2 linked regions of the Selenomonas sputigena genome follow. The protein of the gene in region 1 interacts with the protein of each later gene in a pairwise test. Links are inferred from orthologs where the notes say so. Each region holds a gene or a part of one and is shown in the gene's direction. Other genes may lie near its edges. The genes, in order: eno and rpe.

The links.
Region 2: the proteins of eno (region 1) and rpe interact in binary tests that used the Escherichia coli proteins (3 or more experiments, as listed by UniProt). The link is inferred for Selenomonas sputigena from one-to-one orthologs.

The regions. Positions count from the first base shown.
Region 1 is NZ_CP110383.1:2,064-17,703, forward strand. The notes cover bases 5,407-8,362. They hold eno (phosphopyruvate hydratase), read left to right. Parts: upstream 5,407-6,213; coding sequence 6,214-7,512; downstream 7,513-8,362. Other genes in these bases: OL236_RS00045 (cupin domain-containing protein), read left to right, coding at 5,407-6,013; OL236_RS00055 (heavy-metal-associated domain-containing protein), read left to right, coding at 7,699-8,070; OL236_RS00060 (HD-GYP domain-containing protein), read right to left, coding at 8,127-8,362. Outside these bases: OL236_RS00010 (ABC transporter permease), read left to right, coding at 1-797; OL236_RS00015 (ABC transporter permease), read left to right, coding at 804-1,958; OL236_RS00020 (ABC transporter ATP-binding protein), read left to right, coding at 1,968-2,669; OL236_RS00025 (FMN-binding protein), read left to right, coding at 2,666-3,169; OL236_RS00030 (FAD:protein FMN transferase), read left to right, coding at 3,228-4,268; OL236_RS00035 (NusG domain II-containing protein), read left to right, coding at 4,265-4,684; OL236_RS00040 (Gx transporter family protein), read left to right, coding at 4,681-5,295; more of OL236_RS00045, read left to right, coding at 5,360-5,406; more of OL236_RS00060, read right to left, coding at 8,363-9,305; OL236_RS00065 (HD-GYP domain-containing protein), read right to left, coding at 9,357-10,523; OL236_RS00070 (hypothetical protein), read left to right, coding at 10,762-11,460; OL236_RS00075 (hypothetical protein), read right to left, coding at 11,511-11,861; OL236_RS00080 (hypothetical protein), read left to right, coding at 12,392-14,224; OL236_RS00085 (hypothetical protein), read left to right, coding at 14,172-15,038; OL236_RS00090 (DUF6339 family protein), read left to right, coding at 15,029-15,640. UniProt on the Escherichia coli protein: Catalyzes the reversible conversion of 2-phosphoglycerate (2-PG) into phosphoenolpyruvate (PEP). It is essential for the degradation of carbohydrates via glycolysis.
Region 2 is NZ_CP110383.1:949,095-964,765, forward strand. The notes cover bases 7,346-10,332. They hold rpe (ribulose-phosphate 3-epimerase), read left to right. Parts: upstream 7,346-8,510; coding sequence 8,511-9,155; downstream 9,156-10,332. Other genes in these bases: pknB (Stk1 family PASTA domain-containing Ser/Thr kinase), read left to right, coding at 7,346-7,608; rsgA (ribosome small subunit-dependent GTPase A), read left to right, coding at 7,630-8,514; queC (7-cyano-7-deazaguanine synthase QueC), read left to right, coding at 9,173-9,847; folE2 (GTP cyclohydrolase FolE2), read left to right, coding at 9,858-10,332. Also shown: 16S rRNA (cytosine(967)-C(5))-methyltransferase RsmB, read left to right, coding at 1-194; 23S rRNA (adenine(2503)-C(2))-methyltransferase RlmN, read left to right, coding at 199-1,251; OL236_RS04760 (DUF3662 and FHA domain-containing protein), read left to right, coding at 1,267-2,019; OL236_RS04765 (FHA domain-containing protein), read left to right, coding at 2,020-2,472; OL236_RS04770 (Stp1/IreP family PP2C-type Ser/Thr phosphatase), read left to right, coding at 2,469-3,188; OL236_RS04775 (FtsW/RodA/SpoVE family cell cycle protein), read left to right, coding at 3,175-4,428; OL236_RS04780 (peptidoglycan D,D-transpeptidase FtsI family protein), read left to right, coding at 4,421-5,815; more of pknB, read left to right, coding at 5,827-7,345; more of folE2, read left to right, coding at 10,333-10,676; OL236_RS04810 (lysylphosphatidylglycerol synthase transmembrane domain-containing protein), read left to right, coding at 10,716-11,717; nikB (nickel ABC transporter permease), read left to right, coding at 12,307-13,251; nikC (nickel transporter permease), read left to right, coding at 13,248-14,060; OL236_RS04825 (ABC transporter substrate-binding protein), read left to right, coding at 14,102-15,661. UniProt on the Escherichia coli protein: Catalyzes the reversible epimerization of D-ribulose 5-phosphate to D-xylulose 5-phosphate.

The DNA.
Region 1 (15,640 bases):
AGGCGCTGGCGGGCGTGAAGCTCGCGGACGCTCTGGGGCTGAAGCCCGGCGATACGGTTTCCTATCGCACGAAGGACGGCGCGGAAAGGACGCTGAAGATCACGGGCATCGTCACGGGCGGCGGCGCAGAGGATGACGCTCTGACCGTGAACCTCGCGCTCGCGCAGGAGCTTCTGGGCGCTGCCGGAAAGATCGACAAGATCGAAGTCTCCGCCGTCACGACGCCCGAAAACGATCTTGCGCGAAAGGCGGCGGAGAACCCCGAGCGCCTTTCGCAGAAGGAGCGCGAGATCTGGTACTGCACGGCTTACGTCAGCTCCATCGCCTTCCAGATCGAGGAGGCGATTCCCGGCTCTTCGGCGCAGCCCGTGCGGCAGATCGCCGAGTCCGAGGGCAAGATTCTTGAAAAGACGCAGATGCTCATGCTGCTCATCACAGGGCTTTCGCTTCTGTCGGCGGCGCTCGGCGTGTCGAACCTCGTCAGCGCGAACATCATGGAGCGAAGCCGCGAGTTTGGCCTCATGAAGGCGCTCGGCGCGACCGACCTCTCCGTCGTACTCATGGTGCTCGCCGAGATCTTCATCGCAGGCGCCTTGGGCGGCTTCTTCGGCTACTTCGGCGGCCTGGCGCTCGCGCAGGCGATCGGGCAGACGGTCTTCGGCTCAAACATTGCGAACAATCTCGTCGTCATCCCCATCGTGGGCGGACTCATGGCTCTGATGCTCCTCATCGGCAGCCTGCCCGCCATCCGCATGCTTCTCTCCTTGCAGCCCGCAAGCGTCCTTCATGGCAGGTGATTTGATATGGCAGGAAGAATAAAGATACTCGAAATGTTTCTGCGCATGATCGTGCGGGCGCTCTTCCGCCAGAAGTCGCGCATGTTCGTCGCGCTCCTGGCGGTCGCGGTCGGCGCGGCGATCATCTCGGGCATGATCACGGTCTACCGCGAAGTGCCCGCGCAGCTCGGGCGCGAGTTCCGCGCCTACGGCGCGAACGTGCTGCTCTTGCCGGCGGGCGAGGCGAAGACCTTCGACTCCGCCGCCTTGCAGAAGGCGCGTGAGGCGCTGGCGGGACGCGACGTCGTCGGTCTCGCACCATTTCTCTACGAGCGCCTTGAGGTCAACAAGCAGCCTGTCCTGACGGGCGGCACGGACTTCGAGGAAATCAAGAAGGTCAGCCCCTATTGGATGGTCAAGGGCGAGTACCCGAAGGCGGGCGAGCGCGAGATCCTCCTGGGCGCAGAGATGGCCTCGAAGATCGCACGCGATACGGACAAGCTCATCGGCCAGACCGTATCGGTCAGCGCGGGTGAGGGCAAGGCCATGCTCTCCTTCACCGTCTCGGGCATCGTCTCGACGGGCGGCAAGGAAGAGCAGTTCGCTTTCCTGAATCTCGACGAGCTGCAAAAGATCGTCGAGAAGCCCGGCGCCGTCGGACTCGCACAGCTCAGCGTCGTCGCCGACGGCGACAGCTTGAAGTCCGTCGAGGACGCCATTCGCACCGCGAATATCGGCATCGAGCCGCAGGAGGTGCAGCAAATCGCGCACTCGGAGTTCAACGTCTTGAAGAAGCTCGAAGTTCTGATACTTCTCGTGACGATCATCGTCCTCATTTTGACGCTCATCTGCGTGACGACGACGATGACGGCGGTGGTTACGGAGCGCCGCCGCGAGATCGGTCTGAAGAAGGCGCTCGGCGCTTCGAATGTGAACATCGTCATGGAGTTTCTCGGCGAAGGCTGCGTGCTCGGCCTTGTCGGCGGCCTTTTAGGCAGCGGCTTCGGCTACCTCTTCGCGCAGAGCGTCAGCATCAACGTCTTTTCGCGCGGCATCGCCTTTGCTCCGGGCATCGCCGTGCTCGCCGTCGTCTTGTCCGTCATCGTGACGGGCGTCGCGAGCCTCATTCCCGTGCGCATCGCGACGAGCGTTGACCCCGCCATCGTCTTGCGGGGAGAGTAGGAGGGTTTTATGAGTCTATTGGAATTGAAAGACGTGACGATGGCCTACGGCGGCAAGGTCAAGGCGCTCGACAACGTCAACCTCAAGGTGGAAAAGGGCGATTGGCTCGCCGTCATGGGGCCTTCCGGCTCGGGCAAGACGACGCTCATGAATATCATCGGCTGCATGGATCACGCGACGAGCGGCACGGTGCTTCTGGACGGCATCGACATCACGAAAGTCTCCGACCACGAGCTGACGCTTCTGCGCCGCGACAAGATCGGCATCGTCTTCCAGCAGTTTCACATGATCCCGTACTTGACGGCGATCGAGAACATCATGGCGGCGCAGTACTATCACAGCATCCCCGACAAGAAGGAAGCGCTCGAAGCGCTCGACCGCGTAGGGCTTGCTGACCGCGCCGACCATCTGCCGAGCCAGCTTTCGGGCGGCGAGCAGCAGCGCGTCTGCATTGCGCGCGCTCTCATCAACTATCCCGTGCTCATCCTCGCGGACGAGCCGACGGGCAACCTCGACGAGGTCAATCAGAATCTCGTCATGAAGATCTTCCGCGAACTGCACGCGGAAGGTCATACGATCCTCACGGTCACGCACTCCGCCGAGGTTGGCGCGGCAGCGGAGCGCTGCGTCATCATCGAGCATGGGCGCATGGTGGAAAAGAGCGCCGAGGAGCAGGCGGCGGCAAAGCTGAAGGAAGGGGCGAAACAATGAAGTTGAGCAGGAAGTCTCTGACGCTGGTCTTGGGCGTCACCTTCGCGGCGGCGCTCTTCGCGGGCTGCGGCGACGATGCGGCGAAGAACGAGCCGAAAGACAGCGGGGCGCAGGGCGTCGCCGTCAAGAAGATCGCCGACATCGACCTCTCACAGGCGAAGGACGGCACGTACAACGGCGAGAGCAGCGAGAATTCCGAGTACGGCCACGGCAAGATTGCCATCACGATCAAGGATCACAAGATCGAGAGCGCGACGTACTTCGGCATCGACAAGGACGGCACGCTGAAGGGCGAGGACTACGGCAAGAAGAACGGCCAGGTTAGCGACGCGCAGAACTACAAGAAGGCGCAGAACGCCGTCAAGGCGAATGCGGCCTACGGCGCACAGCTCGTCGAGCGCCAGCAGCCGGGCAAGGTCGATGCCATCTCGGGTGCGACGATCTCCTACGAGCAGTTTATCGAGGCTTCAACGAAGGCGCTCGATGAAGCGAAGAAGTGACATGGTTCTCTTGCGGAATCGGAAAACTCAAGGCGCAGGGCATCTTGCCCTGTGCCTTTTGCTCGTTTTTCTTGTCGCTTCTCTTCTGGCGGGATGCTTGCCCGAGCGGACGAAGAGCGCGGCTTCCAGCGACGTTTCCCGTGCTGCAGAGGAGGCGAGCGAGGAGTTCTTCGCGATGGATACGAAGATGACGGTCAAGGTCTACGGGGAAGGTGCACCCGAGGCGGCGCGGGAGGCGAAGGAGCGCCTTCTCGCGCTTGACGCGCTTTGGAGCGCGACGCGCGAGGGTAGCGATGTCGCGCGCTTGAACAGCGGCGCGGGTGAGAGCGTCGCGCTCGCGCCTGAGACGATGCGGCTTCTGCGCCTCTCCGAGGCGGTGCGCGAGGAGACGAAGGGCGCACTCGACGTGACGCTTCTGCCGCTCCTCAAGCTCTGGGGATTTTCGGGCGGCGCACATCGCGTGCCGACGGCAGAGGAAATCGAGGCGGCGCGTGCCTTGACGGGAGCGGGAAAGCTCAAGCTCGACGAGGCGGCGGGTACGGCGCGGCTCGAAAAGGGCAGCAGCGTCGAACTCGGCGCGGTGGCGAAGGGCTATGCGGGCGAGCTTGTCGCGGCGGAGCTCAAGTCGCGCGGCGTGCGCTTGGCGCTCCTCGATCTCGGCGGCAACATCGAGGCGGTCGGCATGCGCGAGGACGGCACACCGTGGCGCGTGGGGCTTCGGAATCCTTTCGGTGGAGCACTTCTCGGCACGGTCGAGGTCGCGGATGCCGCCGTCGTGACCTCGGCGATCGACCAGCGCTTCTTCACGGATGAGGCAGGAAACCGCTATTGGCACATCCTTGATCCAGCTACGGGCGCACCTGCGGCGAGCGGCCTTGCTTCTGCCACTGTCATCGCGAAATCGGGCGGCAGGGCGGACGCGCTTTCGACGGCGCTCTTCGTCATGGGCGCAGAACGCGCCGCCGCTTTCTGGCGCGAGCGGCAGGATTTTGAGATGGTGCTCGTCGGCATGGATGGTCATGTGTGGATTACAGAGGGGCTTCTTGACCGCTTCTCGGCGGGCGAGGGGCTGACGGGAGAAGCGGAGGTCATTCGATGAACGGGGAAAAGAAGGCGCGGCTCTTCGCTCTTTTCGCCGTGCTCCTGCTCGGTGCGGCGGGCGCGTGGCTCTTCGCAGCCGCTTCTCGCGGCGAAGACGCATCGGAGTCGGGCGCGGTCGAGGTCGTGCAGGACGGCGCGGTGATCTATCGCTTCACGCAGGAGGAACTGCAGGAGGAGCGCCATATTCGCGTGCCCTATGGCGAGCACGAGAACGTCATCGCGACGGGCGGCGGCACGATCCGCATCGAGAGCGCTGACTGTCCCGATCAGATCTGCGTGCATACAGGCGAATTGAAGGGGGACGGCGCACCGATCATCTGTCTGCCGCATCGCTTGGAGATTCGCTGGGCGAAATCGGGCAGCGCGGGCAAGGCAGCGGGCGAGGCCGATGTGCCCGACGCGGTGGCGAGGTGAGGGGCGCGCGGCGAGAGCGCGGCGTTCGGCAGGGTGCGTCCGAGGCGCGGGCGCGTATATGCGCAGAGGGAGCGCAGGAAGCGGGTCTGGCGCAGCAGGGGGCGGCGCGGCTGACGCTTCTTTCCATCTGCCTCGCACTCTCGTTGATGCTCTTCTTCGTCGAGCTTCGCCTGCCGCTCGTCGCAGCGGTGCCGGGCTTCAAGCTCGGTCTCGCGAACATCGTGACCGTCGCCGCGCTCCGTCTCTTTCGCGCGAGGGAAGCGCTCTTGCTGCTTGTCCTGCGCATCGTGCTCGGATCGGTCTTCGCGGGCAGCCTGCCCGCGCTGTCGTTCAGCCTTGCGGGCGGCCTTCTGGCGCTTTCGGTCGGCGTCCTCTTGCTGCGTGCGACCCCGCGCGTGCCGCTCGCGCTGCTCGGCGTCGCGGGCGCACTCTCGCACAATGTGGGTCAGCTTCTTGCCGCCGCTTTCTGGCTCGGCACGCTCGACGTCTTTTACTATGCGCCCATGCTCTTTGTTCTGGCCGTTTTCACGGGATCTGCCACGGGTTTCCTCGCGCAAGAGATCTTGCGGCGGCTGCCTTTGAGAAATAAGAAAATTTCTCAAAAGCTGTAACAAATGTTCCCGCTGTGAAGATTTCCCTGTGCTATACTAGGAAAAAAGAGAGGAGATGACAGCCATGAAAGGTCAGGCAGGCAGGGTGCTTCGCCCCGCCGAGGAAATGGCGCCCGTCTCGGGCTGCACGGTGTCGGAAGCTATCAGCGCGGCAGGCGGCAACAACGTCGTCTGGTTCTCGCTCGCAGAGGCGACGGACATCAGCGCGGAGAGCTACGAGCGTCGCCGCCTCTGGTACGTCGCTTCGGGCGCGATGGAAGCGGTCGAGGAAAGCGGGAATACGCCGCTCGCCGCAGGAGATTTCTTCGTCGTGCCCGTCGGTACGCCCGTGGGCGTCAAGACTGAGCGCGGTGCCGTATATCTTGAGATCAGTTTGCAGGAGGGAAAGACCATGAACAAGGCAATCGAGGACAAGAAGGTATTTCAGCTGGCAGAGCTTCTGCCGTGCCAGGAGGGCAAGATCGTCAACATGGATCTCGTGCAGAGCCCGAACCTCAAGTTCGTGCTCATGAGCTTCGGCGCGGGCACGGGGCTCGACGAGCACGCGGCACCGGGCGAGGCTCTCGTCTTCGCGCTCGAAGGCGAGGCCGTCATCGGCTACGAGGGCAAGGAGTACACGGTTCACGCGGGCGAGAACTTCAAGTTCGCGAAGAACGGCAGACATTATGTGCGTGCCGTGAAGAATTTCAAGATGGCGCTGATGCTGGAGCTTGCTTAAACCGATACGAATACAGGCATGTTTGTGCCTGTACGGCTTCGGCTAGTGGAAAAAGCGTGCGGGCAGGACGAAGCCCGTGCGCTTTTTTTTATGAAAGCGGCGACAAATGCGAATTGCTTTCAGCAAAAGGCTTGACATCCGCCGCTTTCGTGATAAGCTAAGAGTATAGTGTTTCATTAGATTTACAAGGAGTGGATACGATGAGGAACAGCAAGATCAAATGCATCCATGCACGCGAAATCGTTGACTCGCGCAGCAATCCGACGGTGGAAGTCGATGTCGTTCTGGAGGACGGCAGCTTCGGCCGTGCGGCGTCGCCGTCGGGCGCATCGACGGGCCAGTTTGAAGCGCTTGAACTGCGTGACGGTGACAAGGCTCGCTACCTCGGCAAGGGCGTCCTGAAGGCGGTCGAGAACGTCAACACGACGCTCGCCAAGGCGGTCGTCGGCGTCGACGCTGCGGATACGGCTCTCGTCGACCGCACGATGCTCGAAGCGGACGGCACGGAAGACAAGTCGAAGCTCGGCGCGAACGCCATCCTCGCCGTTTCCATGGCGGCGGCGAAGGCGGCCGCTGCGAGCGAGGAAACGCCGCTCTATCGCTTCTTGGGCGGCAGCCAGGGCGGCCTTTTGCCCGTGCCGATGATGAACATCCTGAACGGCGGCGCCCATGCGGCGAACAGCATCGACGTGCAGGAGTTCATGATCATGCCGGTCGGCGCTCCCGATTTCCGCACGTGCATCCAGTGGTCGTCGGAAGTCTTCCATGCACTGCAGAGCCTCTTGAAGGCGGACGGCCATGCGACGGGCGTCGGCGACGAGGGCGGCTTCGCACCGAACCTCAAGTCGGACGACGAGGCGATCGACTACATCATGCGTGCCATTGAGAAGGCAGGCCACAAGCCCGGCAAGGATTTCGTGCTCGCGATGGACGCGGCCGCCAGCGAATGGAAGGGATCGAAGAAGGGCGAGTACAAGCAGCCCAAGTCCGGTCAGGTCTTCACGACGGCAGAGCTCGTCGAGCATTGGAAGAAGCTCGTCGATAAGTATCCGATCATCTCTCTCGAGGATCCGCTTGATGAAGAGGATTGGGAGGGCTGGCAGCTCATCACGAAGGAGCTTGGCGACCGCCTGCAGATCGTCGGCGACGATCTCTTCGTGACGAATACGAAACGCCTCAAGAAGGGCATCGACATGAAGGCCGCGAACGCCATTCTCATCAAGGTCAATCAGATCGGCACGCTGAGCGAGACGCTCGCCGCCGTTGCCATGGCGCACAACGCGGGCTTCAAGGCCGTCGTATCGCATCGCTCGGGCGAGACGGAAGATACGACGATCGCCGACCTCGTCGTCGCGCTGAACGCCGGGCAGATCAAGACGGGCGCACCGAACCGCAGCGAGCGCGTCGCGAAGTACAACCAGCTTCTGCGCATCGAGGAAGAGCTGGGCAAGAACGCCGTCTTCGCGGGCAAGAATGCCTTCAACGTGCCTCTGCCGTGAATTTGAACGGAAAGTTTCAGTGATTCTCAAGATTTACAGCCTCCCCGACGGGGAGGCTGTTTTCGTCTCAAAGCATATTGCCAACACTAAGAATCACTATTGACAAGTCGATAAAGCGCGGGTAAAATAGAGCGATAGCATGGTATATAAGGGCAATGCCCTTTGGTAAGGAAAGAAGGAGAAATCATGGCAACGTATATTTTGGGAGCGGTTCTCTTGGCGGCGCTTTTCTTCGCTGTGCGCGGCATGGTGCGCCACTTCGGCGGCGGCGGTGCGTGCTGCGGCGGGGGCGGCAGCATCGAGGGCGGCCCGAAGAAGAAGCTCTATCACGACGTCATCGGCGAGAAGGTGCTGCATATCGAGGGCATGCACTGTGACAACTGCAAGAACGCCGTCGAGCGTATGCTCAACGGCATCGACGGCGCGGCCGCCGAGGTCGATCTCGGAAAGAACATCGCTGTCCTCAAGATGGAGCGCATGATCTCCGACGAGGAGCTTCATGCAGTTCTCGACAAGACGGAGTACAAGCTTGCCCGCGCAGAATTGCGCGAGGCATAAGAGCATACAAAAAGACCCTGCCGGGCGGCAGGGTCTTTTTGTATGCCTTTATCAACTCAGATTTCATGCTTCCCCATGCGCGGATAGTCCTTCATCGCGCGAAGATCGTCGTCAAGGAATACGGCGGGGTCGATGCCTGTATGACGGATGAAGTTCAAGAGTTCCACGTCGTCCATGACGTAATGTATGGCATCGCGGCGGCAGTGGGCGAGGTTTACGCCGAAGGGTTTTGGGAGAAGCTTACCGTTCTTGTCTGCAAAGACGATGACGATGGGGGCGAGCGTGTGGCCGAAGACGACCTTCTTGACGATGGCGTAGCCGAGCTGTGTTTTCATGACTGTACCAACGGGGTAAATGGCGACATTGTCGAAGAAGAGGCGCAGGCGATCCATGTCAAAGTGACCGGGGGAGTTCTTCATCATCATCTGATAGACGACGTTCGGCTTGTATGCCCTCTTGTAAGGACGCACGCTCGTCAGCGCGTCGTAGACGTCGGCGATGGCGGTGATGCGGCTGTACGGATGGATGGACTTGCCGCGCACATGGTAGGGATAGCCTGAGCCGTCAAGGTGCTCGTGGTGCTGGACTGCAATGATGGCGAGGATCGAGGCGAGCGGCGACTTCAATTCCTTGAGGAGTCTGCGCCCTTCACTTGGATGCCGGCGGATGATCTTGAATTCGTCCGCCGTCAGGGCGCCAGACTTGTTGAGGATGGATGTGGGCACGGCGAGCTTGCCGATGTCGTGTAGGAGTCCTCCGAGCGTGATGACCTGCAGCTTGCTCTTGGAGTAGCCGCAGAGATTGCCGAGCATCGTCGCGAGGACGGCGACGTTGACTGAATGGGAAAATGTGTAGGAGTCGTGCAGACGAATGTCTGTGATTTGCACGAGATTCTTCTTTTTCGACATGATGTCGCATACGAGGAGATCGGCACATCGCTCCATGAGGCTCATGTTGAACTGGCCATACTTTTCCGCCTGGCGGAAGGTCTCCGCGACGTTTTCGACGGCCTGCACGCGCGTGTGCTCCTTGATGATGTCAGGGGGCGGTTGCAGCTGAAAATTAGAAGAAAGCGATGTGACGTGAAGTTCGGGCACGCTGAGCTGACGAAGCCGATAGATGTAGCGATCAGTCAGCGGCGTGCCACGTACGAGAAAGGCGGCACCCTTCTCATTGAAGATGCTTTGCGCCGTCACCATGCCGGTTTTGAGCTGATTCGATTTCAAGCGTATCATGGAGAAAACACCCCGGTTTCAGTGGCGGAACACCTTGAAATGCGCCGTAGTTCATTCAGTATTTTCTTGTGACGCGTCTTCTTTCTCTGTGTTTTCTTGGAGGAAGATGGCCGGATCGACGTTGATGTTGTGGATGAAATGGTACAGCTCGCTGTCGGAAATCACACCATCAAGCATCCCTTTTGGCGCTTCTTTCAGATCGAGGTCGCTGGGGGCATTGAGAAGTTTGCCCTCACGGTTGGCAAAGACGCAGACGACGGGCGTCAGCGTATAGCCGAATTCGACCTTCTTCACGATGGCGTAGCCATCCTGTGTCTTGAGGATCGTGCCGACGGGGTAAATCGCGACGTTGTCGAAGAAAAGCTTCAAGAGATCGAGATCGAAATGCCCGGGCGAACATGTAGCCATGAGGCGATGTGCGACGGATGGCGTATAGGCTCTCTTGTACGGGCGCACGCTCGTCAGGGCGTCGTAGACGTCAGCGATGGCGACGATGCGTCCGTAGCGGTGGATCTGCTCGCCTTTCAGATGGTTGGGATAGCCCGAGCCGTCGATGTGCTCGTGGTGCTGCAGGGCGATGGTGGAGAGCAGCGTGTCGTTGGGAAACATCTTCTTCAGACGCTGCCTGCCGGCTTCCGGATGTCCCTGCATCACGCTCCACTCGTCGTCTGTGAGATGGCCGGCCTTCGTGAGAATCTCATAGGGTACGGTGATCTTGCCGATGTCATGCAGGAGACCGCCGAGCGTGAGCTTTAGCTGCTCCTCCCTGGAAAGCTTCAGAAGCACGCCGAGGAGAGACGAGAGGATGGCCACGTTGACCGAATGGGCGAAGGTATAAGTGTCGTGCAGGCGGATGTCCGTGAGCTGCACGAGGTTCTTCTGCTGTGCGATGATGTCCTGCAGGATGTTCTCCGAAATGCCCTGCAGCGGCGCCGGGTCGAAGGTGCCGTTCTCCTCGACGCTATGGAAAGCCGTCGCCACGTTTTGTATGGCGGAGATGCGCGTTTTTTCCTGCACGATATCATCGGGCGGCGCGAGCTTGAGCTTGGGATCCAGGGAGGTGACGGTCACGCCGTCAAATCCCGCTTTCTCCAGACGCTCGATGTATGTCGGACTGAGTTCCATGCCCTTCGTCAGGTAGCTGGCGCCGAGCGGATTGTATATGCTCTGCGCCGTGATCATGCCGTTTTTTAGTTTTTTTATAGGTATATGAATCATTTTACCCGCCTATCATCTTACTTGATGCAGTGTTTCGAGCATCGTTTTATATTCGACGAATAATTTTGAGTTTTTTATCCTAAAATATAAAGGAGAAATATCTACTCATCTTCATGATACTATATTTTGCTCCAAAAGGGAAGAATCTCGTCCGCGAATACTGAATAAAGTGCAATAGTTTTTGCCGTGTGATTGGTGTTCGTGTGCTATAATGAAAGGACGAAACGTGTGGGGAGGGATGATTGTGATCGTACGCCAACGCTGGGGGACTGTCGTGCTTCTTGCCGTTCTTCTGCATATGTTCGCGTTTGGCATCGCGGGGCTTCTTTTGCCGCATGAGGAGTCGTTTTGGGACACGGCGCAGGAAATCACCTGGCTCGATGTGCCGGACTCGGATGAGGCTGCCGCGAAAGTTTCGCCTTCTGCGGAGGAGAAGCTACTGGCGGAGGAGAAGCCGCGGGTGGAGAATGAGACGTTGGCGACGGAAGAGGAGAGCGTTCCCGAGTCTTGGAAGCCGCCTTCACAAGAAGCGCTGAAGTCGCCGAGTGAGGCAAAGAAAAGACCAGTCGAGGGTCAAAAAGCGAAGCCGCCGAAGAAGCGCGACTATCCTGCGATGCGTAAGCCGAACAAGCCCGCCGTGCTGCGTGAGGAGACGAAGCGCGGCCTGACCGAGAAGGAGACTGCGTACCGAGGGCATGTGCAGTTCTTTGCGGACATCTCGCCGGAAGGCCGCGTGACGGGCGTCCAAGCGTGGCAGTTCGAGCCGGAAATCACCGACGAGAGGGAGCGCCGACTTCTCGAAGAGCGTCTGGACAAGAGGATCAAGGAGAGCTGGCGCTATGCGCCGAGCCTCACGCCCGAGGGCGTGCCGACGACGCAGACGAAAGCCGAGGAGCTTGATATCCCTGAAAAAGAAAAGCCCAAGGATGACCGTTAGGGACGGCTCTTGGGCTTTTCTCGTTTGGCCGTATGGGAATCGCGGACGAATCAGTGGCAGACGAAGGTCTCGATCGCGCCGAAGCGGATGTAGCGGCTCGCTTCGGCGGGGTCGTTCTCAAGAATTGCCGTGCGCACGCTCGTCAGATCGTCTTCGGCGATTTCGATGCGCGAGGCATCCTGCTCCTCCTTGACCTTCTGCCAAAGAGCCTTGCGCGAGGCCTGTGTGTCGCGGTAGATCTCGTGGTTGTAGAAGATATTCATCGAGTCGTGGGATTTTTCGGCGTCGCAGTTGAAGAAGATGTAGGCGACGTTCGAAGCCCTGCGCGTGCGCGAGGGGGTACTGCTTTTCTTTGGGACGGCGGTCTTTCTTGCGCCGCTCGATTTTGCTGCTGTTGGCATGGAAAAGACTCCTTTCGTTTTGTGCGGCACGTTGTGAGAAGATATGCCGCATCTGAGAAATGATGAAATGTATGAAGCCGTGCGGTCTGCCGCACGAGCCTAATTATAGCACAATTCCCGCACAGGTGCAAAAAAGTTGCGGGAAAATACCAGAAATTGAGAATACTGGAAAAGGAAAGAAAGCGAAAGAAAACAGGCAGCGAGCCTAGGCTCGCTGCCTGTTCTTTTCTTGTTGGCCTTGCAGCCTGAACCCCTGGCGGGATTCGATTATATTGCCACCAGGAGGAACCATACGCGATGATTCCTTCTGGTGGTTAGTAAGGTACGGCACTAAAGGCGGGATGACGCTTAGTCCACCTGCCGCACCTTTATTATAGCATATTGGCTCGTATATGCAAGAGGGCGCAGGTAAATTTTTGCAATATTTAGCTTTTGTTAATTTTTGGCCGCACCTCACGCATTGTCACTGGGCGGTCTCTTTGCTATACTAGGAAACGTATAGGAATGAGGTGGAAAAATTGTTTCCTTTCATGGACAGGAAGAAGGGCGGCTGGCGTGCGCCGGCAAACGACAGCGGCGAGCTTGTCGGCTACAACGACCTCGCACGCGTTTCCTTCGGCATACGCACGGTGCACTACCTCGTGCGCGAGACGATCCAGAACTCGCTCGACGCGCGAAGAGATGACGCTGAGGGCGCCGTCCTCGTTTCCTTTCAATCGTTTGACATCCCGCGCGAGAAGTTTCCGGGGCGCGAGGATTTTCAGAATATCCTGGAGCGCTGCTTCCTCAGCAATCGGGACGACAAGAAGTGCCGCGAGGCGTTCGAGCGTGCGGCGGATGTCCTCAAGGCGGAGCGCATCGCTGTCCTTCGCATCAGCGATTTTCGCACGCGCGGGCTTGAGGGGGCGCTCGCGGGCGAGAAGGGTTCGCTTTGGAGCGGACTCGTCAAGGAGCAGGGTTTTTCCGTGCAGAAGGAGGAGAACGCGGGCGGCAGCTTCGGCATCGGCAAGGCGGTCGTCTATAGCTGCTCGGAGCTTCGCACGGCGTTCTTCGCCTCGTTGGACAAAGACGGCGTGGAATCGTATACGGGCGTCGCGAAGCTCGTCTCCTACAGGGACGAGAAGGATCGATGGACGACGGGCACGGTCTATTACAGCGACGAGAACAAGAAGGCGCTCTTGGACATCTTCACGCTCGATCCCGCTTTTCGGCGGCGCACGAGCGGCACGGACATCTTCATCATGGGACTCGTGCCCATCGAGGGCTTGGAGCAGGAGATGATCCGCGCCGTTCTCGACAATTTCCTTCTCGCGATATGGCTGGGCAACCTGGAGGTGGAGATCGGCGATCACCGCATCACGAAGACGAGCCTCGGCCTTTACGCGGATTCACTTCCCGTTGAAAAGACGGCTGGCAGTCCGCATCACAAGGAATACTATGAGGAGAACCGCATGATCCAGCGCTACGCGCGCATGCTTCTAGGCGAGGATGAGGCGACGCAGAGGATCGAGCTTCGTGCCGCAGAATACGGTGCGAAGTATGGCTTTCCCGACGGCGCGGCAACGCTCTTTTTGACGCGCGGCGAGGGGCTGAACCGCCGCATCCTCATGTCGCGCCACATCGGCATGAAGCTCTTCGAGCAGAAGGGGTTTCCGAGCGGCATCGACTTCACGGGGATCTTCCTCATCAAGGAGAACGCGATGGGGCAGGCGTTTCGCCGCATCGAGGTGCCGTCGCACGACGCGTGGGAGCCGGGTGTCCTGCAGGACGCGGCAGAGGAGAAGCAGGCGAAGGAGATGTACCTGGGGCTCAAGCGTTACCTGAAGGAAAAGGTGCGCGAGCGGCTGATGGCGGAGGAGGAGCGCGGCGTCGACGCCTTCGGCGCGGGCGATTTCCTGCCCGACTTGGAAGACGCAGCCGTGCGCCGCGCCCTTGCTGCACGAAAGGGCGGGCGCAAAGAGGAGCTTCAAAGCGGTGTCGAGAAGATCCGCAAGAAGAAGGCGGCGGCATCGCGCCTCTCGCCGCTTCACATGCGCTCTTTTTGCGTCGAGCGCGAGAAGGGACGCTATCGCCTGAGCCTCATCGCGCCGCGAAAGGTCGAGCGCGTGCGCCTGGAGCTTTTTCTCGCAGGCGAGCAGACGGATGTTCCCGTCAAGCTGCTTGCGGCCTCGCTTTCGGGCAGAGCCAGGGCGAAATTGGTGAAGTTCGAGAAGAACGTCATCGAGCTGCAGAGTGTCGCGAAGGGCGCGAAACTCTTTGTCGACTATACGATGGATTATCGTGACTACTGCCTGATGGAGGTGAAGTACGTTGAAGATCCGGGGGCATCTGGCGCCGTATCCGCTGCTGGCGAAGACGAATGACAGCTACCGCAAGTCGTCGTTCGACGGTATCGCCGAGCTGAAGGCGTCGGGAGGAGAACTGCGCCTTGAGTTTCGCGCCGTGCTTCGCTGTACTTCGCTCAGGAACCTCGTGCGTGCGGGGCTTGCTGGCTATGCGCTGCACGTCGAGTCGCCCGTCACGTCGTATCGCCGCCTCTTCGAGTTCAACGATGCGCCGTTTCATTTGACGCTGGCGGCGGACGAGGTGCGCGTCTCTCTGCAGGTCACGCCGTTCGTCGTCGCGAAGGCGGCGATCGAGGGATACGCGAGCGATGATTTTCATGAAGCCTACGAAGGGCAGGTCTTTTCCTTCGCACGCGGACATATCCTCGCCGTCGATCAGACGACGGAATTCCTGCTGCAGGCGCATGACGAACGCGAGACGCTTCCTTCCATCGTGCGCGTCGAGCCTTTGGGACGCGAGGCGGGCGAGGCGGCGCTTCGCGTCGACTGCGGCTCGGACTACATCGTCGCTCGTCTGCCGCAAGGCATGTACGACGCTTATCGCCGCTACGCGAAGGGCGTCTACAGCGCGACGTTCCTCTCGTGCGTCGTCCAGCCGGCTCTCACTGCGGCGCTCGAAAAGCTGCAGAGCGGCCTGCGTGCGGGGGAAGAGCCGAGGACGCGCTGGCAGAGGGTGCTCGTGCATCTCTTGGAAGAAGAGAAGATCGATGTCGCGGCGAAGGACGCAGAGCCTCTCGCCGTCGCCCAGCGCCTCCTGCGCGATCCGCTGAACCGCGCCGTGCAGGAGTTGGAGGATCTGGCGCAGCGCGAGGAGGTGGGCGCATGGAACTGAGCTTCATGACGCAGGCGGGCATCGACGATATGAAGACGCATGTCGAAGAATATGCCGCGATGTATCAGAGCGCGGACAATGCGGCGATGCTCGCGCATCTTTCGGCGCGCGGCTATCTCGAAAAGACGGAGTTTGCCGCACTTTCGCCCATCGAGCTTCTGACAGAGGGCGACTTTGCCTCGACGGACGTGGAGAACGTGCGGCGCATTTACGGCGCATGGCGCACGCTCGCGCCCTATACGGCGGCGGATGAGCGCTTCTGGGCGGGGCTTTCGCACACGCTCTTCTGGCGCTATATCCATTACCGCAAGGAAAAGGATTTCGGTGAGGGAAAGGCCGCCGCGCTTCGGAGCGATTTCTTCTTCGCGCAGGGGCGGCGCCGCTCGCTCTTCGTGAATCCGATCGCCCGCCTGTGGTGGGCGGGGCACGTGGTCTTCGATGAGCGCCGCCGCGATCCGTTCGAGCTTCTGCCCGTGCTCGCGCAAGAAGCGTTCGCCTCGCAGCTCGTGCTCCTCGCCTCAAGCAGCCTCATGAGCCGCAGGGAGACGCGCTTCGCCGTGCTCGCGCTCTTGGAGCGCTTCGAGCGCGGTGGGAGGAAGGTC
Region 2 (15,671 bases), 950 kb from region 1 along the record:
ACAGCACATGCACGATCGAGCGCGAGGAAAATGAAGCCGTCGTGGAGGACTTCCTCGCGCGGCACGAAGAGTTCAGCTTGGAGAATGCAGGAGAACTCCTGCCGCTGAAAAAGCGCCCCGAGCGGATGCTGCAGCTTTATCCGCAGCGAGACGGCACGGACGGCTTCTTCATCGCCCGCATGAGAAGAAGGTGAATGCATGAAGAACATTTTCGGCATGACGCTCGAAGCGATGCAGGAGGATTTCGCTGCCCTGCGCTTGGAAAAATACCGCGCGAGGCAGGTGGCGGAATGGCTCTACAAGAAATGTGCGAAGCGTTTTTCCGACATGACGAATCTGCCGAAGTCCCTGCGCACGGAACTTGAGACGAGGTACACGATCGACACGCCTCTTTTGCGCGCGAGGCTCGATGCCGCCGACGGCAGGACGAGCAAGTTCCTGCTCGCCTTTTCCGACGGCGCGGCTGTGGAAGCCGTGCTCATGCGTCAACCTTACGGCAACAGTATATGCATATCGACGCAGGCGGGCTGCAATATGGGCTGCTCCTTCTGCGCATCGACCTTGCACGGATTGGCGCGTGATCTGACGGCGGGGGAAATGCTCGCCGAGGTTCTCTTCATCGAGGAAATGCTGAGATCGCAGGGCGGGAAGGTCGACACCATGGTCTTGATGGGATCGGGAGAGCCTTTGATGAACTATGAAAATGTCGTGGATTTCCTGCGCCTGCTGCATGAAGAATACGTGCTGAACATCAGCTATCGCAGCATCACGCTGTCCACTTCTGGCATCGTTCCCGCTATAGACCGTCTTGCCGAAGAGGGTATGCCTCTGACGCTTTCCATCTCGCTCCATGCGCCGCGTGAGGAACTTCGTTCCGAACTCATGCCGATCAATCGCAAGTATCCATTGTCGGACGTCGTCGCGGCAGGAAAACGCTATGCGGAAAAGACGGGGCGGCGCGTCACATACGAGTACATCCTCATCCGCGACGTGAACGACGGCGAGCGGGAGGCTCGGGAATTGGCCGAACTTCTCGAAGGACAGCTTGCAAGCGTCAACCTCATTCCCATCAATCCCGTGAAGGAGCGGGGCTTCGAGCGGCCATCCGAGGAGCGCACTGCAGCCTTCTGTCGTGCGCTCACGCGCCGTCACATCACGGCCACGGTACGTCGGGAGATGGGAGCTGACATACAGGCGGCCTGCGGACAACTGCGCAACCGACACATGTCCGAGAGTGAAGAGAAGCAATAGATTGTGAGGGATTCCATGGCTTTTACCAAATGGGAAACGTTTTTGGAAAATCATATCGAAGGATTTTTCAATAAGAAGTTTGGCAGCGCCCTTGAACCGATCGAGGTGGAGAAGAAACTCGAAAAAGAAATCGCGAACGCGAAGCGGCGGGCGAAAAAAGGGAAGAAAGAATGGATCTTGCCCAATGCCTATACGATCCTTATGAACGAGGAAGATTGCCACCACCTTTCGTCACAGCGCTTCCTCGATGATCTTCACATCTTAGCGGAGAAAAAAGTCATCTTGCTCGATGCCTTCATGGACGGGAAACTTGCCATCAACATTCAGAAGGATGCGGAACTTTCTCTCGGCCTGTGCCGTGTGAAGGCGTCATATTCTGACATGGTGCAGCGCGTGGCGCAGGCGGTGAAGGAGCAGCACACGATCGTCCTGCAGAGACCGTCTTTCCAGGTGCCGCTCGATTTGCCGACGGAGTACAAGATCGCTTCGCTCACGGTTGTGGAAGGGGCGGATCTCGATTCTTACCTCGCGTTCGGCGAGAAAAAGATCTTTCTCGGCAGACGTGAACGAAGCGATTTCATCTTGACCGATCCCAACGCTTCGCGCGTCCATGCCTCCATCCGCTATGAAAGGCATCGCCATTTCCTGCAGGATGAGGACAGCACGAACGGCACGCTTCTCAACGGACGTCCCGTGCTCGAATCATGGCTGCGGCATGGCGATGAGATTCAGATTGGAAATTCCGTCCTGCGCTATGAGGTGATATGATTGCCGGGTTCAGATCTTTTGCTGCGCGTTCTGAGCGTAGCTTTTCAATACGGCGTCCTGCTGCTGCTCTTTCGTTTTATCGCGCGCTTGGCACAGGCGATGTTTGAAGACGCCAAGGCTTTGCAGCAGGAAATAAAGCCGCGTGAGATATTGCCTGACGAAGCCGTGCTCAGCGTCGTGGAGGCAGGCGATGAAGCGCTTTTGGGCAAGCGCTTCGCCTTCACGCAGGGACTGACGATCGGGCGCAGTGCCGACAACGACATCCGCATTCCCGATTCCTTCGTATCGCACCGTCATGCTGTCGTACGTCTTGTAAACAATCAGTATGTCATCGAGGACATGGGCAGCATGAACCACACGTATCTGAACGATGCGATCCTGCAGGGAAAGGCCTATCTGAAGCCGGGGGATCTCATACGCATCGGCTTTGTGACACTGAGGTTTGAGAGGTGATTTTTTTGAAAGTCTCGAAAGCGACGGACAGGGGAAAGGTGCGCGAGAGCAACGAGGATGCATGCGCCTTCATACCGCCTGATACGTATGTCGTGGCGGACGGCATGGGGGGATATGCCGCAGGAGAAGTGGCGAGCGCGATGCTCGTCGATGTATTCACTGAGATGTTTTCCGATGCTGTGCATGAATACGGCGAGAAAGCTTTGCTTCATGCCGTACAGGCAGCGAACAGCAAGATTCTCTGTGCAGCGGCGGCGAGTGAAGCCCGAAAGGGCATGGGGACGACAGTCGTCGCCTTGCAGTATAGGGAAAATGCGGCGTATTGGGCGCATGTAGGCGACAGCCGCCTGTATCTTCTGCGAAAGGGTGCGCTCAGGCGGCTCACGCGCGACCATTCTTTCGTACAGGATCTCGTCGAGCGAGGCTCCATCACGGAAGAGGAGGCGAGGAATCATCCGAAAAAGAATCTTCTGACGCGTGCGGTCGGCGTGGAAGAAAAACTCGTCGTCGATACGGGAAGCTTCACGATCGAGGAGGGCGACATCTTTCTCCTGTGCTCGGACGGATTGACGAATATGGTTGGAGAAGCCGCCATTCGCGAGACTCTGCAGGGAGAGTCTGCGGACAAGGCACGGACTCTCGTCGAGCTGGCGCTTCTGGCAGGAGGACTCGACAATATCACAGCCATCGTGGTGGAATGCGATGAAAGAGGCTAAGCTGCACCTGCTGCTGCCTCCGCTCGGCATCCTGCTGCTGGGCACGGGCGTACTGCTTCTTGCACATCGTCTGACGGCGGATCTTTTGCTGCTGCCCTGGCTTGCGGCAGTCATCGTCGGTGCATTCTTCACGCAGTTCATTTTGGGCAGACGAGATGGAACGGACTTGACGCTTTTCCCTGCAGCCATGCTGCTCGCAAGTCTCGGCCTCATCATGATCGGACGCTTGAAGCCCGCGCTCTTTTTGACACAGATGCGTTGGCTGCTGCTCGGTCTGATCGTTTATCTTTTCCTCGTCTTTCTTGGAGAGAGGGTTCTTCGCCTCCTTTCCTATCCATATCTTCTGGGCGTGTTCTGTCTTCTGCTCCTGTGCTCGGCGCTCTTTTTCGGCACGGAGATCGGCGGCAGCCGCAACTGGATCGTCTTCGGCCCTTTCGCCGTGCAGCCCTCGGAATTTGGCAAGATCGTCATCATCATGTTTCTTGCTGCCTATCTGACGGAGCATCGGGAGGTATTGACGCTGCCCAGGCACAGGCTTCTTTGGCTGAAGCTGCCCGTGCTTCGCTTCATTGCGCCGCTCCTTTTAATCTGGGGCATCGCCATCTTGATGTTCGTCGTGCAGCGCGATCTCGGCTCGGCTCTGCTCTTTTTTGGCATAGCTGTTTCCATGACGTATATGGCTACGGGTCGAAAATCTTATGTGGCGCTTGCCTTCGCGTTCTTTCTGGGCGCAGCCGTGCTCAGTTACTCGTTCTTTTCCCATGTGCGCGTGCGCTTCAACATCTGGCTCGACCCTTGGAGCGATCCTTCGGGCAGCGCTTATCAAGTCGTGCAGTCCCTCTTTGCGCTCGGCTCGGGCGGCGTTTGGGGCGCGGGTTTTGCGCACGGCCATCCCAATTTGATTCCCGAGGTGCATACGGATTTTATTTTTGCGGCGATTGCGGAAGAACTGGGGCTGCTCGGCTCCCTAGGCGTCATGCTCGTCTTTGCCCTGTTTTTTTATCGTGCCATACGCATCGCGCTCGCCTGCCGGGAAGAGACGCGCATGCTGCTTGCCGCCGGTATCGCAGTCGTGTTTCTCCTGCAGGCTTTCATCATCATCGCAGGCGTGACGAAATTCTTACCGCTGACGGGCATCACGCTTCCCTTTGTAAGCTACGGGGGCAGTTCCATGATCGCCAGCTTCATGCTGCTCGGCATTTTGACCGTGCTTTCCAAAAAGGAGAATCGACATGGTTGAGCGAAATAATACAAGGTATATCCTGCGCACAGCCATCATCCTGCTCTTGTCATTTTCCTGCTTGGCGCTTTATGTCGTCTATCTGCAGGTCTGGGAAGCGGATCGGCTCGCAGAGCATCCTCTGAATCGCCGCGCGGCTCTCGCCGAGGACAGCGTGCTGCGCGGCAGCATCCTTGATCGAAAGGGTGAAGTTCTCGCGCTCAGCCCGAATGTGGGCGAAAGGCGCTACCCTTACGGGCGGATCATGGAGCCGGTCACGGGCTATCTCGATGATACGATCGGCAGCACGGGCATCGAGGCTTATAAGGGGGCAGAGCTTTCGGGACACAGCCGCCTTCTCGGGCGATTAGGGCCGCTCGCGCAGATTTTCTCTTCCTCACGCGGCGACGACGTCTATCTGACGCTCGACGCTGCACTGCAGGAAACGGCATACGAGGCGCTGGGAGAACGGCGCGGGGCTGTCGTCATGCTCGATGCGGAAAGCGGGGCGGTTCTCGTGCTCGCATCGCGTCCCTCGTTCGATCCGTCCGATATTCAAGCGCAGTGGGACAGCCTGAGGCAGGACAAGGAAAGTCCGCTCGTAAACCGTGCGCTGCAAGGTCTTTATCCGCCTGGATCGACCATCAAGCCATTGATTCTCGATGCGGCGTTGGAAAACGGCGTTACGAACAGCAAGGAAGTATTCGACTGCACGGGAGCGCTCAAAGTGGGGGATTCGGTCATCCACGAGAGCCACGGCGCTGTGCACGGCAGGATCGATGTGGAGCACGCCTTGATTGAGTCCTGCAACACGACGTTCGGCTCGCTTGCGCTGCGCCTGGGTGGCAAGAAACTGGCGGATGCCTTCCGACGTTTCGGCTTTGAGGAGACGGCGCAGGGCGAATTGGCGGAGGCGGCAGCGCATCTGCCCGACTTCGCTTCCCTCGGGCAAGGAGATACGGCTCAGATCGGCATTGGGCAGAGCACGCTTCTCGTCACGCCGCTGCACATGGCGCTGCTCGCCGCGGCGTTTGCAAATGACGGCATCATAATGAAGCCCTACATGGTTGAACGTGTCGTGACACCCAACGGCATCACACTCGAACAGCATCGAAGCGAGAAGTGGTTCGAGGCTACGACGGCGGCGCGCGCCTCCTTGATTCATGGATTCATGGAGGAGGTCGTGCAGGAAGGCACGGGCACGGCGGCGGCGCTCCGTGGCGTGCGCGTAGCGGGCAAGACGGGCACGGCGGAAAATTCGGGCGAGGATCATGCGTGGTTCATCGGCTCGGCGGAAATAAAAGGTCGAAAGGTGGCTTTTGCCATCCTTGTGGAAAACAGCGGCGGAGGCGGCACAGAAGCTGCACCAATCGCACGGAAGCTGTTGGAAAAGTTGCAAGATGATTAGGAGGCAGTGCCATGGAACAACGCATTTTAGGCAATCGCTATGAGCTTGTGGAGCTTGTTGGAAGCGGCGGCATGGCTGATGTATATAAGGCGCACGACAAACTGCTCGATCGAACGGTCGCGGTCAAGGTGCTGCACGCCCAATTCGCGAGTGACGCCGAGTTTGTAGCACGCTTTCAAGCTGAAGCACAGGGAGCCGCGAAGATGTCGCATCCCAACATCGTCAATATCTACGATGTCGGGCAGGAGGGAAACGCCCACTACATCGTTATGGAATACGTTTCGGGGCAGACCCTGCGCGAAGAGCTTGATGCGGGCGGACGCCTGCCCGTTGCCACGGCGCTCGCCATTGCGCGTCAGATTGCCGAGGCTCTGCATCATGCGCACAAGAACGGTCTTGTCCACTGTGACATCAAGCCGCACAACATCCTCGTGATGGAGGACGGGCGCATCAAGGTCGCCGATTTCGGCATCGCTCGCGCCGTGAGTTCGGTCACGTCGACGTATACAGGCAACATCGTTGGCTCCGTGCATTATTTTTCGCCTGAGCAGGCGAAGGGCGCTTCGATCACGCCGAAGTCAGATGTCTACTCCCTCGGCGTCGTTCTCTATGAAATGCTCACGGGCGAGTTGCCCTTCACTGGTGAAACCCCCGTTGGCATCGCCTTGAAGCACTTGCAGGAAGAGCCTCTTTCCGTCTGCGCCATCGACCCGTCGATTCCGCCATTCGTCGAGGCTCTCGTTGCGGAATTGATGGCAAAGGATCCGAATCGGCGGCCCGACAGTGAGACCGTCGTGCGGCAGATCGCGCAGGATGAGGCGATGCTTGGCGGCTCGGCATCGTCGCTGCTCGATCCCTATGCGACGCAGGTATTGCCGCGCGTGCGTGAGGCCGAGGTCGATTCATCTCTTTTGTCAAGACACGGGCAGGAAGAGCAGCCTTCCGTACATGTTCCGGATGCCGGGCATGGCGGTGCAGCGAAGAAGGCATACCGCTCCAAGGCCTTCCTTTTCATTCTGTTCCTCGTATTGTTTTTTGGCTTCTTTGCAGGCGCATTCCTTTCCTATGGAAAGTTTTGGAGCGGTGCGGAAGTCGTCGTTCCCGATGTGACGGGACAGACGCTGGCCGTCGCCAAGCAGAAGTTGGAGGACAAGAAACTGCGCGTGGACATCGCGGAGATGTACGATTCCAATATACCGGCAGGGCAGGTCGTCAAGCAAGATCCCGAGGGAGGTTCGAAGGTCAAGGAAGAGCGCCTCGTGACCATCTACGTGAGCAAGGGCGGCGAGGAAGTCAGTATGCCGGAACTCAAGGGGATGCAGAAGTCAGCGGCAGAGAGCAAGCTGACCGGAGCGGGCTTGAAACTCGGCGTCGTGACGGAAGAGTTCTCCTCGCAGCCTGCGGGGAGCGTCATCGGACAGGACCCGCGTGCGGGATCGAAGATCAGCAAGGGGCAGGTCGTCGACCTCGTGATCAGCAAGGGCGAGCGGCCGCGCAAGGTCTCCGTGCCGAGCGTTGTCGGCGGCGCGGAATCAAGCGCCAAGGAAGCGATCAAGAACCGCGGACTTCATGTAGGCTCCGTCACGAAGGAAGCGAGTTCGCAGGCGGCAGGCACGGTCGTGCGGCAGAGCCCGGCGGCAGGCAGCGAGGTGGAAGAAGGTACGGCGGTCGACCTTGTACTTGCCGCCGAAACGGAAAAGAAGTCTTCGAAGACGAAGGAGCGCGCGTCGGACGACAATGCAGGCGACAAGACGCCGAGCAAGGACGCAAGCGGCGGCAAGTCGAACCGCTAGCAAGTGGGAGAGGAGGCCGGTTTGTTGCAGGGAAAAGTGCTCAGAGCGCAAAACAGTTTCTTCTACGTGGCGACACGAGAAGGACTTGTGGAGGCGAAGCTGCGAGGCCGCCTGAAAAAGGAGCGCATTGCCGTCGTGCCGGGCGATGACGTGGAGCTTGAGCTTACAGAAGGCGGCGCGGGCGTCATCGAGCGGCGCTGTGAGCGAAAGAGTCTTTTGCGCCGCCCGTTGGTCGCCAATATCGATCAGGTCGTCCTCGTCTTCGCCGCACGCGAGCCGGATATCAATCCCGTGCTCATCGACCGTTTTCTCGTGCTCGCCGAGTGGTCGAAGATCGAACGCATCGTCCTCTGCATCAACAAGATGGATTTGTTAGAGGGCGATGCGGCGGAGATTCCTGCCCTCGCCGCGCTCTATCGCGAAATCGGCTATCCCGTATGCCTGCTGTCCACTGTTACAGGGGAAGGCGTGGCAGACATGCAGTCTCTTGTCGAGGGAAAGACGAGCGTGTTTGCCGGCTCATCGGGTGTGGGAAAATCCTCTCTCTTGAACTGTCTCGCGCCGGGCATCGCCCTTTCTACGGGCGCTGTCAGCGAGAAGATCAAGCGCGGCAGGCATACGACGCGAACGGCGCAGCTTCTGCCGTTCGCCGGAGGATTCCTCGTCGATACGCCGGGTTTCAGCGCTACGGAGCTTGCCGAGATCGATCCTTGTGCGCTCCCGGGGCTTTTCCCTGAATTTCGCTCCTTTTTCGGCGCTTGCCGATTTCAGCCCTGCACGCACAGCCACGAGCCGGACTGCGCTGTCAAGGAAGCCGTGCAGGCGGGAAAGATTGCAGACTCGCGCTACGCCTCCTATTTGGAAATGCTGCAGCAGAGTGTACAGAGAAAGAAGGTATATCGATGATTCAAGTGGCGCCGTCGATTCTCTCGGCGGATTTCGCGCATCTTGCCGATGAGGTGCAGCGCATTGAAACTGCCGGGGCGGAGTACGTCCATATCGATGTCATGGACGGCGCTTTTGTGCCGAACATCACGTTGGGCGCTCCCGTCGTGAAGTCGCTTCGCAAATGCTCTGCGGCGGTTTTTGATGTGCATCTGATGGTCGAGCGTCCGGAAGCGCAGATCGCTTCCTTCGCCGAGGCTGGTGCGGACGTCATCACCTTTCATATCGAGGCGGTGCGTCATGCCCATCGCCTCGTACAGGAGATCAAATCTCTCGGCTGCCGGGCGGGCGTCGCGCTCAATCCTGCGACACCGCTCGTCATGCTCGAAGAACTTATGGCAGATATCGACATGGCGCTCATCATGACGGTCAATCCGGGTTTCGGCGGACAGAAGTTCATTCCGTCGATGCTCGAAAAAATCGCGCTTCTGCGTCATACGGCAGAAGAAAATGATTTCGCTCTCGACATCGAGGTCGATGGTGGCATCAATGCCGAGACAGCGCCGCTCGTGAGAGAGGCGGGGGCGAACATCCTCGTCGCAGGCTCTGCCGTCTATGGGGCGAGCGATATAGAAAAAGCGATTCAGGCGATTCGTGGCTAAAGGAGGAGGAAACGCGAATGGAAAAGGCGGTAGTGCTGCTTTCGGGCGGACTTGATTCGACGACCTGCATGGCCGTCGCAAAGGAGCAGGGGAAAGAACTTTATCCCATCAGCTTTGACTATCATCAGCGTCACAGCATCGAGCTGGAAGGCGCGAAGAAGATTGCAGCTTTTTACAAAGTGAAGCGTCATCTGATCATCGAGACGAACATGGAAGCGATCGGCGGCTCGGCGCTGACGGACGACAGCATCGCCGTGCCCGAGGGCGACGTTTCGCGCACGTCTGTTCCCGTGACCTACGTGCCTGCAAGAAATCTGATCTTCTTGAGCTATGCGCTCGGCTATGCCGAAACCATCGGCGCGCGCTCTGTCTACATCGGCGTCAACAGCGTCGACTATTCGGGCTATCCCGACTGCCGTCCCGAATTTATCCGGCATTTTCAGGCCGTCGCGGACTACTCGACGGAAGCGGCCTCCGAAGGAAAGCGCATCGAGATCGTCACGCCCCTGCAGAATTTGTCCAAAGCCGATATCGTGCGCTTGGCGACGCGTCTTGCCGTGCCGTTGGAGCTTACGCACAGCTGTTACAGCGGCGGTGAAAAGGCGTGCGGCGTCTGCGACAGCTGCAAACTGCGCCTGCAGGGCTTCGCGGCTGCCGGCATAAAAGACCCGATCGAGTATGAAAAACGCTGAAGAAACGATGATGAAAGACATACAGAAAAGCGCGGATATGCGCGGCATCGACATACAGCATGTCGGCATCAAGGACGCCCATCTGCCGTTTCGCATCAAGACGAAGGCGGGTGATTTCCAGCAAGTCACAGCGCGCATCCTCTTTACGGTTTCCCTGCCCAAGGAGTACAAGGGCACGCACATGAGCCGCTTCCTGGAAATCTTGCAGCAGTGGTGCGACAAGCCCGTAGCGGAAGAAGAGATGGAAGCCATGCTGCAGGAGGCGCTTCATCGTCTTGAAGCGGAGACGGCGAAGCTGCGCCTTTCCTTCAAGTATTTCATTGAGAAGGAAGCGCCGGCGAGCGGCAAGAAATCCGTGCTCGACCTCGATTGCTTCTTCGAGGGCGAAAAGCGTGCGGGCGAGGCGATGTCGTTCCGTCTCGGCGTCACCGTGCCTGCGACATCCCTCTGCCCGTGCAGCAAGGCGATTTCGCGCTACGGTGCGCACAATCAGAGAAGTCTGCTGCAGGCCGTCGTCGAGTTCAAGCCGCCCGCGCCGTGCATCTTCATCGAGGATCTCGCCGCGCTCATGGAAGAGCAGGCGTCGTGCCCGATCTATCCGCTGCTGAAGCGTGAAGATGAGAAGTATGTGACGGAAAAAGCATACGAGCAGCCAAAGTTTGTCGAGGACATCCTGCGCGACCTCGTGCTCGCCCTACGTCCCTTGCCCGGACTCTTTTGGTTCTCGCTTTCCTGCGAGAATTTTGAGTCGATTCACAATCACAGCGCCTATGCGAGCCACGAAGAATATGTGAATTGCGAGGCGAGGACAGCCGGCAAAGAGCAATGATCTGAGAAACTGCGCCAGGCCGCTCTGAGGAGGTGTCAAATGAAGGTGTTCTGCAAGCGTTTCATCGTACCGCTGCTGCTCGTTTTCTTCATCTCGGGCGCCGTCATCTATTCGACGGTCGACATTCATACGTTGAAAAATCTCACAGCGTTCCAGCCGTGGTCCATCGCCCTTGCGCTCCTCTGCGTGAGCCTCGGTCTGACGCTTGATGGCACGCGCCTCATGCACCTCGTGAAGATCTCGGGCGAGCACATCACGCTGGGACAGGCGGTGCAGGTGGTCTTCGGCAACTACTTTCTCGCGCTCCTGACGCCGGGGGCAACGGGCGGTGCTGTGGCGCAGCTCATGTTCCTGCGTCATGCAGGCGTACCGGCGGGCAAGGCGACGGTGCTCGTCATCGTGCGAACCCTCGTGTCCATTCTCTTCCTTATATGTTGCATGCCGTTCATCTTCCTGCACGACGCAGGCATCCTGCCCGGCGTGGACAATCATACGCTGATGCTCATCTCTGTTATCGCCTTCGTCGTCATCGCACTCATCGCGCTTGCTTTTCGCGCGAATGCGTTCGACTACATCATCCTGCGCCTGACGAAGCGATTGAGCGTGAAACGCAGCAAAAAGCTGCTCTCTTTCTATCGTGATCTCAAGATGGGCGTGCATCTCCTCGCGTCCTCGCCCAAGAGCATGCTTCGTATCTTTTTTGAATCAGGCTTAAGTCTCATGTTCATCTATGCCATCGTGCCATGTCTTCTTTTAGGACTCGGCGTGACAGATGCCGATTGGTACACGGTCATGGGGCGCATGATTTTCCTTAACATGTTGCTCTATTTCACGCCGACGCCCGGCGGCTCCGGCATCGCGGAGGGCGGCTTCGTCCTGCTCTTTGCCGATTCTGTACCGGCAGGTACCGTCGGCATCCTCGCCGTTTGCTGGCGGCTCATCGCCGAGTACATCCCGTTCTTCATCGGCCTTTACTACACGCTCAAGGTCTTTGGCAGAGATTTTATGCATCGCCAGATGGAGCAGCAGGAGGATGGCTGAGTATGCAGGCATACTGCTGAAAATAATGTTTCTTAAAGAAAATTTTTTCGTGCGCTTGCCATGATAGGAACTTTGCTATATAATTACCGATAGTAATTGTTTTCTCAAAAATTCATACAGACGTCATAAGTGTCGCCGATGTATATCGGCGAGCGATGAGAGGAAAATGGGTGAAAGACCCATGCTGTCCCGCAGCTGTAATCGGGGAATTTGTTTCCATGGGAAACGCTGGAATCGCTGTTTCTGATGAAAGTGCTGAACGCATCGGCACTTCCTGACATGTCACTGGGAAAAACCCGGGAAGACGGAAACAAACGATGATCCGAGAGCCAGAAAGCCTGCTTATGATAAGATTCATTGCTTGACTTACGAGAGATGAGGAGATGGATGCCAGGGTATATTCGTTGGCGGAATATACCCGTGGTATTTTGCGCTTGCAGGAAAAATCCGCATGTCTTGTCTTGGTTGACGGACATGCGTTTTTTTATGGAAATGCCGGATAGCTGGGCGTTTCCTTATAGAGACCGATTCTGAGGATTCGGTCGCAAATGTCTTTTTTATATGATTTTTAAGGAGATGAGGTATTGCATTGAAAGGAAAAGATTTGATACGTCGCCTGTGTCAGATGCTCATCACGCTTTTGGGCGTTACATTCTTGACATTCGGTCTGACGTATCTCGCTCCCGGTGATCCTGTAGAGATGATCCTGGAGACTGGCGATACGATGGTGTCGCAGGAAACTATCGAAAAGACACGTCACGAATTGGGGCTTGACCGTCCCTTCCATGAGCAGTATCTGCACTGGCTTTCCGGCTTGCTGCATGGCGATATGGGCATGAGCTATTCCGCCAAGATGCCGGTTGCCGAAAAGCTTGAGCAGAATCTTCTCGGCACGCTGCTTCTGGCAGGAACAGCAACCTTGATGATGCTCGTCGTTTCTGTGCCTTGCGGAGTCATCGCAGCTTTATATCGCAACCGTTGGCCGGATTATTTGATTCGCGGCGTGTCCTTTCTCGGCGTTTCGATGCCAAGCTTCTGGGTCGGCTTGCTGCTTCTCTTCGTCTTCGGTTTGAAATTGGGACTGTTCCCGATTTCGGGCGGCGAGGTCACTCTGGAAGGGTTGATTCTTCCGTCTGCAACCCTGGCGATCCTCCTGTCTTCCAAGTATACGAGGCAGGTGCGTATCGCCGTGCTCGAAGAGTTCAGTCAGGATTACGTCATCGGCGCCAAGGCTCGCGGTCTGTCCATGCAGCGCATTCTGTGGCGCCATGTGCTGCCCAATGCGTTTTTGCCGCTCATCACGCTCTTCGGTTTGGCTCTAGGCTGGCTCTTGGGCGGTGTGGCGATCGTCGAGATCGTCTTCGGCTGGCCCGGCATAGGCCGCCTGGCGGTGCGGGCGATCGAGATGCGAGACTATCCGTTGTTGGAGGGATTCGTTCTCTGGACAGCCATCTTCTACATGGTAGTCAACTTCCTTGTGGATCTGTCCTATGTGTATCTTGATCCGCGCCTGAAGAAGGGGGAGAGGCCATGAGCAAGGACGCAAAGCTCCTGCGCTTCTATTCCATATTGGCAGGGTTGATCTTCCTCACAGCGCTTCTCGCGCCCTTCATCTTGACGCAGGATCCCTATGAGTCGTCGATGCAGCAGGCATTTCTGCCGCCTTCCGCCGAGCATTGGTTCGGAACGGATAAACTCGGGCGCGATCTCTTTACGCGCGTGATTTACGGCGCGCGCATATCGGTGTTCATGTCTTTGACGGTCGTCATCCTCATCGCCGGCATCGGCTCTGCCATCGGCGTCGTTGCCGGCTATGTCGGCGGCAAGGTGGATACGATCATCATGCGCCTTGCCGATATGTTCCTCGCCTTTCCGGGCATCGTGCTGGCGATTGCCATTGCGGGCATGATGGGCGGCAGCGTGGTCAATGCCATCCTCGCTCTTGTCGCCGTCGGTTGGACGAAGTATGCACGCCTGGCGCGCAGCATGACGCTGAAGGTGCGCCAGCAAGATTATATCGCGGCGGCTGTGACGAACGGCACGCGTCCCGTGCAGATGTTTTTCCGCCATATCGCGCCCAATATCCTTTCCATCATACTGGTGACGGCAGCCGTCGATATCGGGGCGATGATGATGGAGCTGGCAGGTCTTTCGTTCCTAGGCTTTGGCGCGCAGCCGCCGACGCCGGAATGGGGACTCATGCTCAACGAAGGCAGGCAGGCACTGCAGACGGCGCCGTGGCTCATGCTGTTCCCCGGCGCCGCCATCGTCCTCGTCGTCGCCGTGTTCAATCTGTGGGGAGATGCGCTGCGCGATTGGCTTGATCCAAACAAGGCAAGCTGATGGTTTTACGATGTCTTATGATTTTAGGAGGCTGAAATTTAATGAAAAAGTGGAAGAAGTTGCTTTCTGTTGCCATGGCGGCGTGTTTGTCCGTGGCGGTATTCGCAGGCTGCGGCGGCAAAGAGGCTTCGAAGGATACCTTGCGCGTCGGCGTGACGAACTTCGCGGACTCTCTTGAGCCGACGGAAAATGCTTTCGGCTGGGTCGTCATGCGCTACGGTATGGGCGAGACGCTGACGAAGTTTGATGAGAAGATGAACATCCAGCCGTGGCTCGCAGAGAAATGGACGATCAGCGACGACAAGCTCACGTGGACGTTCAAGATCCGCGACGGCGTGAAGTTCTCGAACGGGAACCCGCTGACGGCAGAGGCTGTCAAGGCCTCCATCGAGCGCGCCTTTGCCAAGAACACGCGCGCCGCGACGTTCTTCAAGTACACGGAGATGAAGGCGGAAGGACAGAATCTCATCATCACGACGGACAAGCCGGCGCCGAGTATGCCCGGCTACCTCGCCGACCCGCTCTTCCTCATCGTCGATGTGTCGGCGGAAAAGGATCGCGACTTTGCAAAGCAGGGACCGATCTGCACGGGGCCTTACGTCTGCGAATCCTTCGTCAAGGAAAAGGCAGTCATGAAGAAGAATCCCAATTACTGGGACGGCGAGGTGCCGTTCGAAACGGTGGAGATTCCTTCGATCGACGATCCGAATACGCGCGCCATGGCGCTCCAGTCCGGTGAAGTGGACATGGCTGTGAACATCGCCCCGGGCGACGTCGGCTTGTTCAACGATACGGGCAAGTATCATGTCGACAAGATTGCCTCGCTGCGCACGGTGCTCGCGCGCATCAATGAAAAGGGCATCCTCGGCGATCCCAAGGTTCGCGCTGCGTTCATCAGCATGTGTGACCGCAAATCGTACAACGAAGTGATCTTGAAGGGCACCTTCATCGAAGGCAAGGCTCCTGTTCCTCCTTCCCTTGATTATGGTTTTGATCAGCTTTCCGACCCTAACCACTACGATATCGAGCGTGCCAAGAAACTGCTTGATGAGGCAGGCTGGAAGGATACGGACGGCGACGGCATCCGCGACAAGGACGGCAAGCCTCTGAGCGTCGACTTCATCATCTACAACAGCCGCGCCGAACTGCCGATCTATGCGGAAGCCGTGCAGGCGGACGGCAAGAAGATCGGTTTCGACGTTAAGGTGAAGACGGTCGACTACAATCTGCTCGACAAGATCGGTATCAACGGAGAGTATGACCTGCTGATTTCCAATATCATCACGGCAAATACGGGCGATCCCGAGATTTATCTCAACTGGTACTGGCGCACGAACAAGGACGGCGACAACCAGCAGAACGGTTCGGGCTACAGCAACCCCGAGTACGATGCAAAGTGCGCGGCTCTTGCTGTCGAGTTTGATCCGGCGAAGCGCCGTCAGCTCATGATCGAGATGCAGCAGATTCTCTTGAACGATGCAGCTGCGCTCTTCCTCGGCTACCCCGAGACGAACATCATCAGCTCGACGAAGATCACGGGTGCGACGATGTATCCGTCCGACTACTATTGGATCACGAACAAGATCCGCCCGGCAAAGTAAGGAGAAAGGA